Regions from separate parts of the Micromonospora sp. CNZ297 genome, predicted to be linked through region 2. Evidence: riboswitches for the same ligand, from Rfam matches in the RefSeq annotation. Region 2 holds a riboswitch; each other region holds the start of a gene.
What was found. Region 2 has a riboswitch for cyclic di-AMP ahead of FB454_RS07885 (C39 family peptidase). Riboswitches for the same ligand answer to the same signal wherever they lie in the genome.

Region 1: another riboswitch for cyclic di-AMP. It lies ahead of FB454_RS32780 (C40 family peptidase); the one in region 2 lies ahead of FB454_RS07885 (C39 family peptidase).
Region 3: another riboswitch for cyclic di-AMP. It lies ahead of FB454_RS18295 (coiled-coil domain-containing protein); the one in region 2 lies ahead of FB454_RS07885 (C39 family peptidase).

What each region holds. Positions count from the first base shown of each region.
Region 1 is NZ_VISU01000037.1:29,820-33,364, reverse strand. It holds gene dcd (dCTP deaminase) at 19-597, shown strand; gene FB454_RS32780 (C40 family peptidase) at 662-1,693, opposite strand; cyclic di-AMP (ydaO/yuaA leader) riboswitch at 1,707-1,841, opposite strand; gene FB454_RS32775 (peptidoglycan recognition protein family protein) at 2,080-3,545, shown strand, end outside.
Region 2 is NZ_VISU01000003.1:359,590-363,134, forward strand. It holds gene FB454_RS07880 (alpha/beta fold hydrolase) at 1-108, opposite strand, end outside; gene FB454_RS07885 (C39 family peptidase) at 463-1,317, opposite strand; cyclic di-AMP (ydaO/yuaA leader) riboswitch at 1,510-1,652, opposite strand; gene FB454_RS07890 (hypothetical protein) at 1,961-2,725, opposite strand; gene FB454_RS07895 (hypothetical protein) at 2,861-3,205, opposite strand; gene FB454_RS07900 (acyltransferase family protein) at 3,286-3,545, opposite strand, start outside.
Region 3 is NZ_VISU01000009.1:190,712-194,256, forward strand. It holds gene FB454_RS18285 (STAS domain-containing protein) at 12-371, shown strand; gene FB454_RS18290 (SRPBCC family protein) at 475-927, shown strand; gene FB454_RS18295 (coiled-coil domain-containing protein) at 953-2,026, opposite strand; cyclic di-AMP (ydaO/yuaA leader) riboswitch at 2,031-2,161, opposite strand; gene FB454_RS18300 (cation diffusion facilitator family transporter) at 2,306-3,220, opposite strand; gene FB454_RS18305 (AAA family ATPase) at 3,325-3,545, opposite strand, start outside.

The sequences.
Region 1 (3,545 bases), on a different contig from region 2:
TGTCGCTATGGTGTTCCGATGCTGCTCTCCGACCGCGACCTGGTCTCCGAGATCAAGGCCGGCACGCTCGCGCTGGAGCCCTTCGAGCCCACGCTGGTGCAGCCGTCGAGCATCGACGTACGCCTGGACCGGCTGTTCCGGGTCTTCAACAACCACCTCTACACGCACATCGACCCGTCGATCCAGCAGGACGACCTGACCTCGATGGTGGAGGTGCCGGAGGGGCAGCCGTTCGTGCTGCACCCGGGCGAGTTCGTGCTCGCCTCCACCCTTGAGGTGATCTCGCTGGGTGACCAGCTCGCCGGCCGGCTGGAGGGCAAGTCGAGCCTCGGGCGGCTGGGGCTGCTGACCCACTCGACCGCCGGCTTCATCGACCCGGGTTTCTCCGGTCACGTCACGCTGGAGCTGTCGAACGTGGCGAACCTGCCGATCACGCTCTGGCCGGGCATGAAGATCGGCCAGCTCTGCATCTTCCGGCTCTCCTCGCCGGCCGAGCACCCGTACGGCTCGGCCGTCTACGGGTCGCGTTACCAGGGGCAGCGCGGACCGACGCCGAGCCGATCCTGGCAGAGCTGGCGCACCTGGCCGACCCGCTGACGGCGCCCACAGTTGTTAATAGGGGCCCCCTCCTCTACCGGAGGCGTTAAGAGGGGGCCCTTCCTTACACCCGGCCGTAGCTGTTGATGTCGCCGTCGTCGACCCGCTTCATGGTGATCGGCTTGCCGGACTGGGAGGCGTGCACCACCCAGCCGTCGCCCACGTACATCGCCACGTGGTGCAGGTCGCTGTAGTAGAAGACGAGGTCACCGGCGCGCAGCTCGGCCCGGCTCACCCGCTTCGTCATGCCGTGCTGCTGGCGCGCGTTGTGCGGCAGCGAGACACCGCCCTTGGCCCAGGCCGCCAGGGTCAGGCCCGAGCAGTCGAAGTGATCCGGCCCGGCCGCGCCCCACACGTAGATCTTGCCGATCTGGGCGCAGGCGAACTTGACCGCCGCTCCGGCAGCGCCACCGGGGTAACCGGCGGGGCAGGGCGCCGGGCGCAGCGGGCCGCCGCCACCGTTGCCGTACACCTTGAGCCGCAGCTTCTGCAGCCGGGCGATCTCGGCGTCGATCTGCTTCTTCCTCGCCGCGAGCTGGGCCTCGGTGCGCGTCAGCCCGGCGATCATCTCGTCCAGCGGCTTCTTCTTCGCCGCCAGTTCGTCGCGCAGCGCGGCGACGGAGCGCACCTGCTCGTGCTGGCGGTGCGCGAAGCGGTCGAGCAGTTCCAGGCCGTTGACCAGGTCACCGGGTGAGCGGCTGCCCAGCAGCGCGTTGACGGTGGAGAGGTTGTCACCCTTGTAGGCGTCGGCGGCGAGTCCGCCGACCTGGCCGAGCGCGGCGTCCACCCGGGCCTGGAGGGGTGCGATCTGCCGGCCGAGCGCGTCGGCCTGCTTGCGCCGCGCGGCGAGCTGCTCGCGTACGGCGTTGACCTGTTCGATGACCGGTTCGAGTTTGTTCCAGTCGCGGTCGATCTGCGCCTCGATCTCGGCGGCCGAGGGTTCGGCGTGTGCCGCCGTGGCGCCGCCGGTCAGGACGACTGCGGTGCCGACGAGAGCGGCGAGGGCTGTGGTGAAGCGGGACCAGCGGGTACGCGGCACAGCCGTGGACCGGTCGACCGACCGGCTCGACGACGGCCGCGGGGCATGGAGTGCCACCGGGCGTCCGTACTCCTTCTTCCGTACCGCCTACCGGGTTAGCTGACGGATTCGGGCGGGAAGGGAGCCGCCCTACCGCATCGCTGCGGATTCACCCCAGGTACCTGGTTCCCCGGCTCGCCCGGAGGCGACTCGGCGGTGTCGGACCGTCACCGACCGGGTTGGACGGTGAGACGTGCGGCCGACGATTCACCAGAGTAGGGACCACCGTTATCGATCCGCAACTTCCAGCGCCGTGACACTCCGTACGCGATGAGGCACCACACCCCGGTCGGAGGTGAAATTTTCTTTCAAGGCTGATTACTCACTGGAAAGGTATTGACCCTCGCGGGTGTGCGGAGTGAGGGTGGAAACGCAGTGACCCCCATCCCTGTCCAGGAGGTTCGATGCACCTCTCCGCCCCGCCGTCGGGCAGACGGATACTGCTCGCCGCCGCAGTGGCGACAGCCACCGCGCTGGCGGCGACCGGCCCGGTGACCGCCGCGCCGGACACGTCTGCGTCCGCGAGCGACCGGCAACAACAATACGCCGCCGCCGCGGCAGAGTACGGCGTACCGCAGAACGTACTGCTCGGTGTCTCCTATCTGGAGTCCCGCTGGGACACCCACACCGGGCAGCCGAGCACCAGCGGCGGCTACGGCCCGATGCACCTGACCGACGCCGCGCACATCCTCGCCATGCCGGGCAGCGCCCACGTCGACGAGGACGAGGACCCGCGCGGCGACGACTCCCGGCCGCTGAAGCTCGACCCGGCCACCGCCGCCGCGCCGGAGCGGGAGACCCCGCTGCCGCCGGCCTCGCTCCAGACGCTCGACGCCGCCGCCGCGCTCACCGGGCTCGACGCGGGCACGCTGCGCACCGAGCCGGCCGCGAACATCCGCGGTGGCGCCGCGCTGCTGGCGTCGTACCAGAAGGCTCTGGGTGGGCCGGTCGGCGCCGGCACCGACCCGGCGGCCTGGTACGGCGCGGTGGCCCGGTACTCCGGCGCGGACACCTCGGACGCCGCGGCGGCCTTCGCCGACGAGGTCTACGACCAGCTCGGCCAGGGCGCCAGCCGCACCACCGACGACGGCCAGCGGGTCACGCTCGCCGCCACCGCCGCGAAGCCGGACCGTTCCCGCCTGGCCCGCCTGGGCCTGCGCAACGCCGAGCGGCCGGACGGGCTGGAGTGCCCGGTGCGGCTGGCCTGCGAGTGGATCCCCGCGCCGTACGAGCAGCTCAGCGACGACCCGGGCGACTACGGCAACCACGACCTGGGCGACCGGCCGAAGCAGCAGAAGATCGAGTACATCGTCATCCACGACACCGAGGGCTACTTCGGCCCGAGCGTCGACCTGGTGAAGCGGGCCGACTACCTGGGCTGGCACTACACGCTGCGCTCGGTGGACGGCTACATCGCCCAGCACATCAAGACCAAGGACGTCGGCTGGCACGCCGGCAACTGGTACGTCAACGCCAAGTCCATCGGCCTGGAGCACGAGGGCTTCGCCGGTCAGGGCACCTGGTACACCGAGGCGATGTACCGCACCTCCGCCAAGCTGGTGCGGCACCTGGCGCTGAAGCTCGGCATCCCGATGGACCGGCAGCACATCATCGGCCACGACAACGTGCCCGGCATCACCGCCGCCAACGTGGGCGGCATGCACTGGGATCCGGGACCGTACTGGGACTGGTCGCACTACTTCGACCTGATGAAGGCGCCGTTCCGCAGCACCGGCACGCCCCGTACCGGCCTGGTCACCATCGACCCGGACTTCGCCACCAACCGGCCGGCGTTCTTCGGCTGCAACCAGCAGCCGCCGGGCGTCCCGACGCCCCGGCCGCCGGCCGAACCGTGCCCGTCGCGCGGCTC
Region 2 (3,545 bases):
GCCGGGCCAGCGGCGTTCCAGCAGCGGCGCCCAGGGCAGCCACACCTCGCCTGTGGCACCCATGCCGTGCAGGAGAATCAGGTGCCGCTTCCCCGTCGCATCGCCCATTGGCGCAGTCTGCCACCGCCCGCCCCGGACACGCGAGACCGAACCCGCCGACCCGCCCCACCCTCGCCCCGGCTCGCCCACACCCCGCCCCCGGTCCGCCCTCGCCCCCGCGCCGCCCTCGCCCCTGGCGCCCCCTCGCCCTGGCTCCGGCCGCGCACACTCCCCCCTCACCGTCGATCTTGGAGTTGTGGCACCTTCCATAGCGGGCGAGCCTGGACAAACTGGGCGCCACAAGTCCAAGATCGGCGCGCGCCAAGGCCGCGTGAGGGCCGCGCCAGGGCCGCGCCAGGGCCGGGCGGGACGGGGAAGGCCGGCACCCCGGGTGGGGTGCCGGCCTTCGGGCGTGCGGGACGGTCAGGCGGAGTAGCCGCGGCTGGCGATCCAGTGCGCCAGGTCGATCGTGGTGATCCAGTACGAGGGCAGCGACGGGTCGGCCGAGTCGGCGATCCGTACGGTCCGGCCGTCGTCCTTGTAGCCGACCACCGCGACGTAGTGGCCACCAGGGAACGAGTGCCAGCCGCCGTTGGTGTCGGTGGCCGTACCGGCGACGTTCGCGACGACCCCGCGGCCGTTGCTGATCGCCTCGACCACGTCGGCCTGGAGGCGGTCCATCTGCGCCGGGGTGGCCGAGCCGGGAATCATGCGGGTCCGGTACGGGTTGCCCTTGACCTGCTGGTTGAGCACCCGAGTGGTGTCCTCGGCCGAGTTGGTGCCCATCTCGGTGGTGCCGAGGGGGCCGGCGAGCGCGTCCTGGCTGCGCTCGACGCCGGCGGCGCTGAGCGCGTTGCGCACGGCGGCCGGGCCGCAGTAGAAGTAGTTGATCTGGGCCTGGTAGTCGTAGTCGAGCGACTTGCTCGACGGCGGCTTCGGCTTGGCCTTGGGCGTGGTGTCCGGGTCGGCCGTGACCTTGGCCGACGGGGAGGCGCTCGGCGACGCGCTGGGCGAGGCGGAGGCGCTGGGCGACGCCTGCGGTACGGCGATGCGGGCCTCGCTGCGGCTGGCGGGCTGCTCGCCGAGGCGGGCGGCGCCGAGGTCGGCGACCGCGGCGGTGTTCTCCTGGACCGGGGCGTCGTCGCCGGCGGTGGCGACGGTGCCGGCGCCGGCGGCCAGCACGAGCGCGGCGGCCGATCCGGCGATGATCTGGTACGGGCGTTCGGTGACGATCCGTCGCAGCTGACGCTTCAGGTGGTGCTTCACGAAATCCTCCACGGGGCGTGAGCGGCACACGCCGGCCCGGCACGCGGAGGAACTCACACGTGCTGGCGGGGCCGGATGGCCGGGGGATCGGGAACGCCCGTGATGCCGGGCGCCCAGGGGGCGGTTGCCGGTCGCGCGTCAGGCGCGCGCGGGCACCGCTTCGCCGTGGAGGCGGGGGGACGATCGAGGGGTGGGCACGCGGGGTACTCCTTCCGTGGCCGCCGACCGGGTTAGCTGACGGATTCGGGCGGGAAGTACGCCCTACCGCGGGCCGGTGGCTCGCGGATTCACCCCGATGGTGCTCATGGGTCCCCGGTTCGTGGAACACGATTAGGCGGGTCGGTGCGGCGTCGCCGTCGGCGATCGATTACCGCATCGGACGCGCCGACACTACCGGTGGGTATGTCCCCTGCCAAGCGCTCCCACCTGCGTAAACGTGATCCGTGGTAACGGATTTCGGAACACCCGGTTACTGACTTCACTCAATGGGACAAGCAGTTTCGACGGCGCCCGGCGGCGGAAAGCGGACAGACGGCGACCACCCGGCCGGCAATTGCGCGCCTCGATGACCCGTTCTGCGCCCGGCGCCCGTTTCGGCGGCCCGGGTGACCGGGCTCACCACGTTCCGGGTAACGATTCGGTCGAGACAGCCGTCTCAGCCGACCCGGGCCGGGCGCCAGCGGGCGTTACGGACCGTCGCGGGCACCGGCTGGGCGCTCGCCGTCGCGCTCCGGTACGCCGGGGCGGGCCGCAGCGCCACGGTGGCCGCGTACGCCTCGGCGGCAAGTGTCCGGGCGGCCTCGGCGGCCAGTTCCGCGTCCCGCCAGGCCGCCCGCTCCCGCGCGGCGGCGCTCTCCCATCCGGCCCGGCGCCCGTCCCTGACGGTGCGGGCCAGCACGATCTCCTGCTCGGCCGGGTGCCGGCGCGGATCCCACCCGTTGCGGCGCGCCAGCACGTCGGCGAGCTGACGGGCGGTGAGGTCGCCCCGCCAGTGCGCCGTCATGGCGGCGTGGCGCAGCCAGCGCTCCCGGGCCGCGTACTCCGCAGGGGTTCGTGGCGTGCGCGGCGCGGCCAGCGCGGCGGCGCCGGCGAGGCGGCGGGCGGCGGCGTCCGCCTCGTCGTACGCGGTCCAGGCCCGGTCCGCCTCGTCCTGCGCGGCCAGCCACTGCTCCCGGCGGCGACGGGCCGTCTGGGCAGCCCCGGCGGCGGCAACCGCCACCTCCTCGGCGTACCGGATCAGGTCGTCGCGGCGGGCGGCGTCGGCGTCGGGCGGCTCGGGTGCGGTCTCCGGCGCGGGGTTGCGTTCGGGCCGGGCGACGAGCGCGGCGAGCAGGCCCAAGGCGAGCAGCAGGAGGAAGGACCAGATGGCGGCGGCCTCGGGCACGGAGGTGAGGAAGTGGTACAGAGCGGTCTGCGACATGGTCGGCACCTCACGGGAAGGACCTGGCGGGAGGACCCGCACGACCTCGCCGGGGCGGGCCGGTGAAGAGCCGCCGGGGCGGGTGCGGGGATGACGTGCGGTGGGTGCGGAGAACGGGCGCGGCCCGTGAGCGGGTCAGCGGGCGGGCGGTGCCCGCGGGCCGGCCGGTGCGACGGCCCGTCCGGCCGGGACCGGCTCCACGACGGCCGGGGCGGCCGCCCGGGGCGCGGGCGCCGGAACCCCGGCGGGAGCGGCCTGCCGCTCGGCCACGCGGTCGGCCTCCGGCCGCGTCGCGGTCGAGGCGCCGGTGACCGTGTACGTCGAGGCGGCGACCGCCGGAGCCGGGGCGGCAGCGGCGACACCGGCCGGCAGCGTGGCGGCGCCGAACGAACAGGCGACGACCACGGCGAGACTGGCGAGCATCCGGGCGGTCCAGCGCGCCACCCACCACACGGGGCAGGTGAGCGCGATCGGAAGCACGGGTACAAATTACCGCCGATCCCCCACGAACGCACCGCCGCACGGCGTGTCGCGGATCGACAGGCGGACGTGTGCGCGTGTCAGTCCGGGCGACGCCGCCCGGCGTACTCGATGTCCTCGGCCGGACCGGTGACGGGCCTCGCGCCGCCGTCGGCGGCCGGGCTGGTGGCGGCCTCGGCGGGCTCGCGCGGAGCCGGCACGGCCGGTGCGCGCGACGCCGCGCGGGCCCGGCGGGACGGGCCGAGCAGGCGCATCATCGGTGTCTCCACCCAGCGGTGGAGCGCGGCGGCCAGCGCGAGCGTGACCACCAGGAAGCCGAGCACCGCGACCGGGCCGCGCC
Region 3 (3,545 bases), on a different contig from region 2:
GAGGTGCTCGCGTGAGCCTGTCGATCGTGAAGTCGGTGCGGCCGGGTGGTGTCGTCCAGATCGCGCCCCGTGGGGAGATCGACGTCGACACCGCGTACGAGGTGCGGGAAGCGATCGCCGAAGTGCTCGCCAAGGGCCGTCCCTCGCGAATCGAGCTGAACATGCGGCTCGTCACGTTCATCGACTCGGTCGGCATCAGCGCCATGGTCGCCGGCTTCCAGACCTGCGAGGTCAGCGGCGTCAAGCTCGTGGTCACCGAGCCGAGCCGGTTCGTGCACCGGCAGCTCTGGGTGACCGGCCTGCTCGGCCTGTTCGGCGCGCCCGAGCCGTGGTTCGCCGACGACACCCCCGAGGTGCTGCCCGGCGCCTGAGCGCGCCGTTCACACCCCCTGCAGCCAGGGGACTTTCTACCCGTTGCCAGTCCGGCGTCGGTACGGGACGATCGTCGCGACGCACGACGGCGAGGGGGCCCGCTTGCAGAGCAGCGACAGCTTCAGCTACACCGTGCAGGCCCGGTGCACCCGGGCCGAAGCGGTGGCGCTACTGGGTGACCTGAGTCGCCAGGGCGAGCTGCATCCGCTGATCGTCCGGGTCCGGAAGCTGCCGGCCCGGCCGGGCGCGCTGGCCAGCTACGCGATCACCGACCGGCTGCAACTCGGCCCGCTGCACTTCCCGGTCACGTACCAGGCGGACGTGCTGATCGCCGGCGAGGACGAGGTCGTCACAGTGGCGCGTCAGCAGCCCGCGACGACGGTCCGCAACCACACCCGGCTGCGCGACGAGCCGGACGGCACGGTACGCATCGACGTGGAGATCACGCTCACCGCTCCGGCGCCACTGTTCGGGTACGCGTTCCGCCAGGCCCGGGCGGCTCACCTGGGCCTGGCGGCTCGTCTCGGAGCGACCCTGGAGGGCCGGCCGGCCTGATCCGGCCGGCCCTCTCGGGGCGCGCTCAGTACACCGACAGGTGCACGTGGTTGGTGTGGTCGCTGGACGGGTCGCCGTTGCCGCCGCTGTACGACTTCCACCCGCTGCTGGGCAGCCAGATCTGCTTGAACCAGATCACGTAGAGCACGGCGAGCGGGTCGGCGTTGCGCACGAAGTACGCGGCCAGGTTGTTGCCGTACGTCCGGTCACCGCCGGTGGCCACGCCGCCGAAGCCGTTCTTCTGCGCGGCGAAGTCGCAGGCCCGCCCCTTCGGGTGCTCACCAGAGCCGCTGGGCCGGTGGCACGAGACGTACCGGGTGAAGCCCGCCGCCTTGGCCTGTTGCAGCGCGTGCAGCGTGCGCGGGGTGATGCAGCCGTTCGCCGGGGTCGGGTCGTTGACGCTGCACGACTCCGACGGCCAGGAGCCGTCCGAGTTGCGCGGTGCCGGCTTCGCGTTCTTGCTGGAGGTGCCCTGGACGCTGCCACCGCCGCTGCTGCTGCGCGAGGCCCGGTCGTTCGCCACCTCCAGGGCGCGCTCGGCCTGCTCCTTGCGCTTGGCCATCACCGTCACCTGCTTGCGCTGCTCGCGGATCTCTCCGTCGAGCTGGGCGCGGGTGCGGGTGGCCTCGTCCCGGGTGGTGATCAGGTCGCGCAGCGTACGGTCCTCGTGCGCGGCGACCTGCTCCAGCGCGGCGGCCCGGTCCATGAAGCCCTCCGGGCTGCTGCTGCCGAGCAGCGCCCCGGCGGTCCCCAGACGGCCGTTGCGGTACGCCACGGCGGCGATCTCGCCGACCTTGGCGTCGCGTACGGCCAGCTCGGCGCCGACCGTCTTGAGTTGTTCGTTCAGCTGCTTCTGGCGGCTCACCGACCGGTTCAGCGCGGCTTTCGCCTCCAGCCAGCCCTTGCTGGCCGCGTCGAGCTGGGCACGCAGTTCGGGCGTGCCACCCTCGTCGTCGCCGGGCGCTGCGGCGAGCAGGCCGGTCACCGGCGCCGCCGAGGCGGGGGAGACCGGAACGGTCGCGACGCCGAGGGTCAGCGTCGCGACGAGCAGGGCCGCCAACCGGGCGGCCGTCCGTCGTACAGGTGCCACTGGGGGCATTCACACGTCCTTCCGTCAACGCCGACCGGGTTAGCTGACGGGTTCGGGACGGAAGATCCCTACCGCTGACGCGGATGCACCCCACGTACGTGGTTCCCCGGCTCGTCCCTGCGGACGATTAGGCGACGGCCGCCCCACCGGGGCCGGGTGGCGCCCGCGGGTGCGGCCGCGACCGAGACTACCGGCGCTGCCCGGGCGCGGCTCCGTGGAGCAGTGCCACTAGGCGGGGCAAAACCGGCATAAGACTACATTAGCCACAGTGATTTAAGTGTGTCCTAATCACCACTCGGTCTGTCCGCACACTCCGGCCGACGCTCCGGGTTCGACCTGCAACGTGGCGTGATCGATGGAGAAGTCCTCGTGCAGGGCGGCCCGCGCGGCGGCCAGCACCACGCCCGGGTCCACGCCCGGATCGGTGGTCAGGTGCGCCGAGGCCACCTCCATGCCCGAGGTGAGCGTCCAGACGTGCAGGTCGTGCACCTCGGCCACGCCCGGTACGGCGGCCAGCCGGTCGTGCACGGCGGTGACCTGCAGGTGCTCCGGCGCGGCCTGCACCAGGATGCGCAGCGCGGCCCGGCCGAGCCGCCAGGTGCGCGGCAGGATGAACACGCCGATGCCGACGGCGACCAGCGGGTCCGCCCACCACCAGTCGGTGACCGTGATGATCAACGCGGCGGCGATCACGCCGAGCGAGCCGAGCAGGTCGCCGAGCACCTCCAGGTACGCCCCGCGCAGGTTGATGCTCTCCTTCGACCCGGCGCGCAGCAGCGCGAACGCGACGATGTTGGCGAGCAGGCCGAGCACCGCCACCACGAGCATCGGGCCGGCCAGCACCTCCGGCGGCTCGCCGAACCGGCGTACCGCCTCGACCAGGACGTAGATGGCGACGGCGCCGAGCAGCACGGCGTTGGCGAGGGCGGCGAGCACCTCCAGCCGGTAGAGCCCGAACGTGCGCTGCGGGTCGGTGCCGGCGCGGCGGGTCGCGGTGATCGCCGCGAGGGCCATGCCGATGCCGAGGACGTCGGTGAACATGTGCCCGGCGTCGGAGAGCAGCGCCAGCGAGCCGGTCGTGAAGGCGGCCACCGCCTCGACCACCATCAGGGCGGCGAGCAGCGCGAAGGCGGCCCAGAGGCGGCCCCGGTGGCGGTGCGCCGCGTTGGTCACCGCGCCGCTGTGGTCATGACCTGCGCCCACGCCAACACCCTTCCTGCCCCGTACCGGCCAGGCCCAATGTATGTTCACATCGCTATGTATGCAACTGAACGATGGGTGACAGCCGGGTCACGGTCGGGTGTCCGTCAGGAGGGGTCGAGCGTGGTGAGACGCTGGGTGGCCCGGGACAGCGCCACGTAGAGCGTGCGGACACCCGAGCCGGGGTCGGCCCGGATCTCGCTCGGCGCCACCAGCACCACGCCGTCGTACTCCATGCCCTTGGCCTGGAGGCTGGTCACCACCTGGAGGCGGCCCGCGCCGAGCCCGCCCAGCCAGCCGGCCACCTCGTCCCGGCGCGGCACCGGCG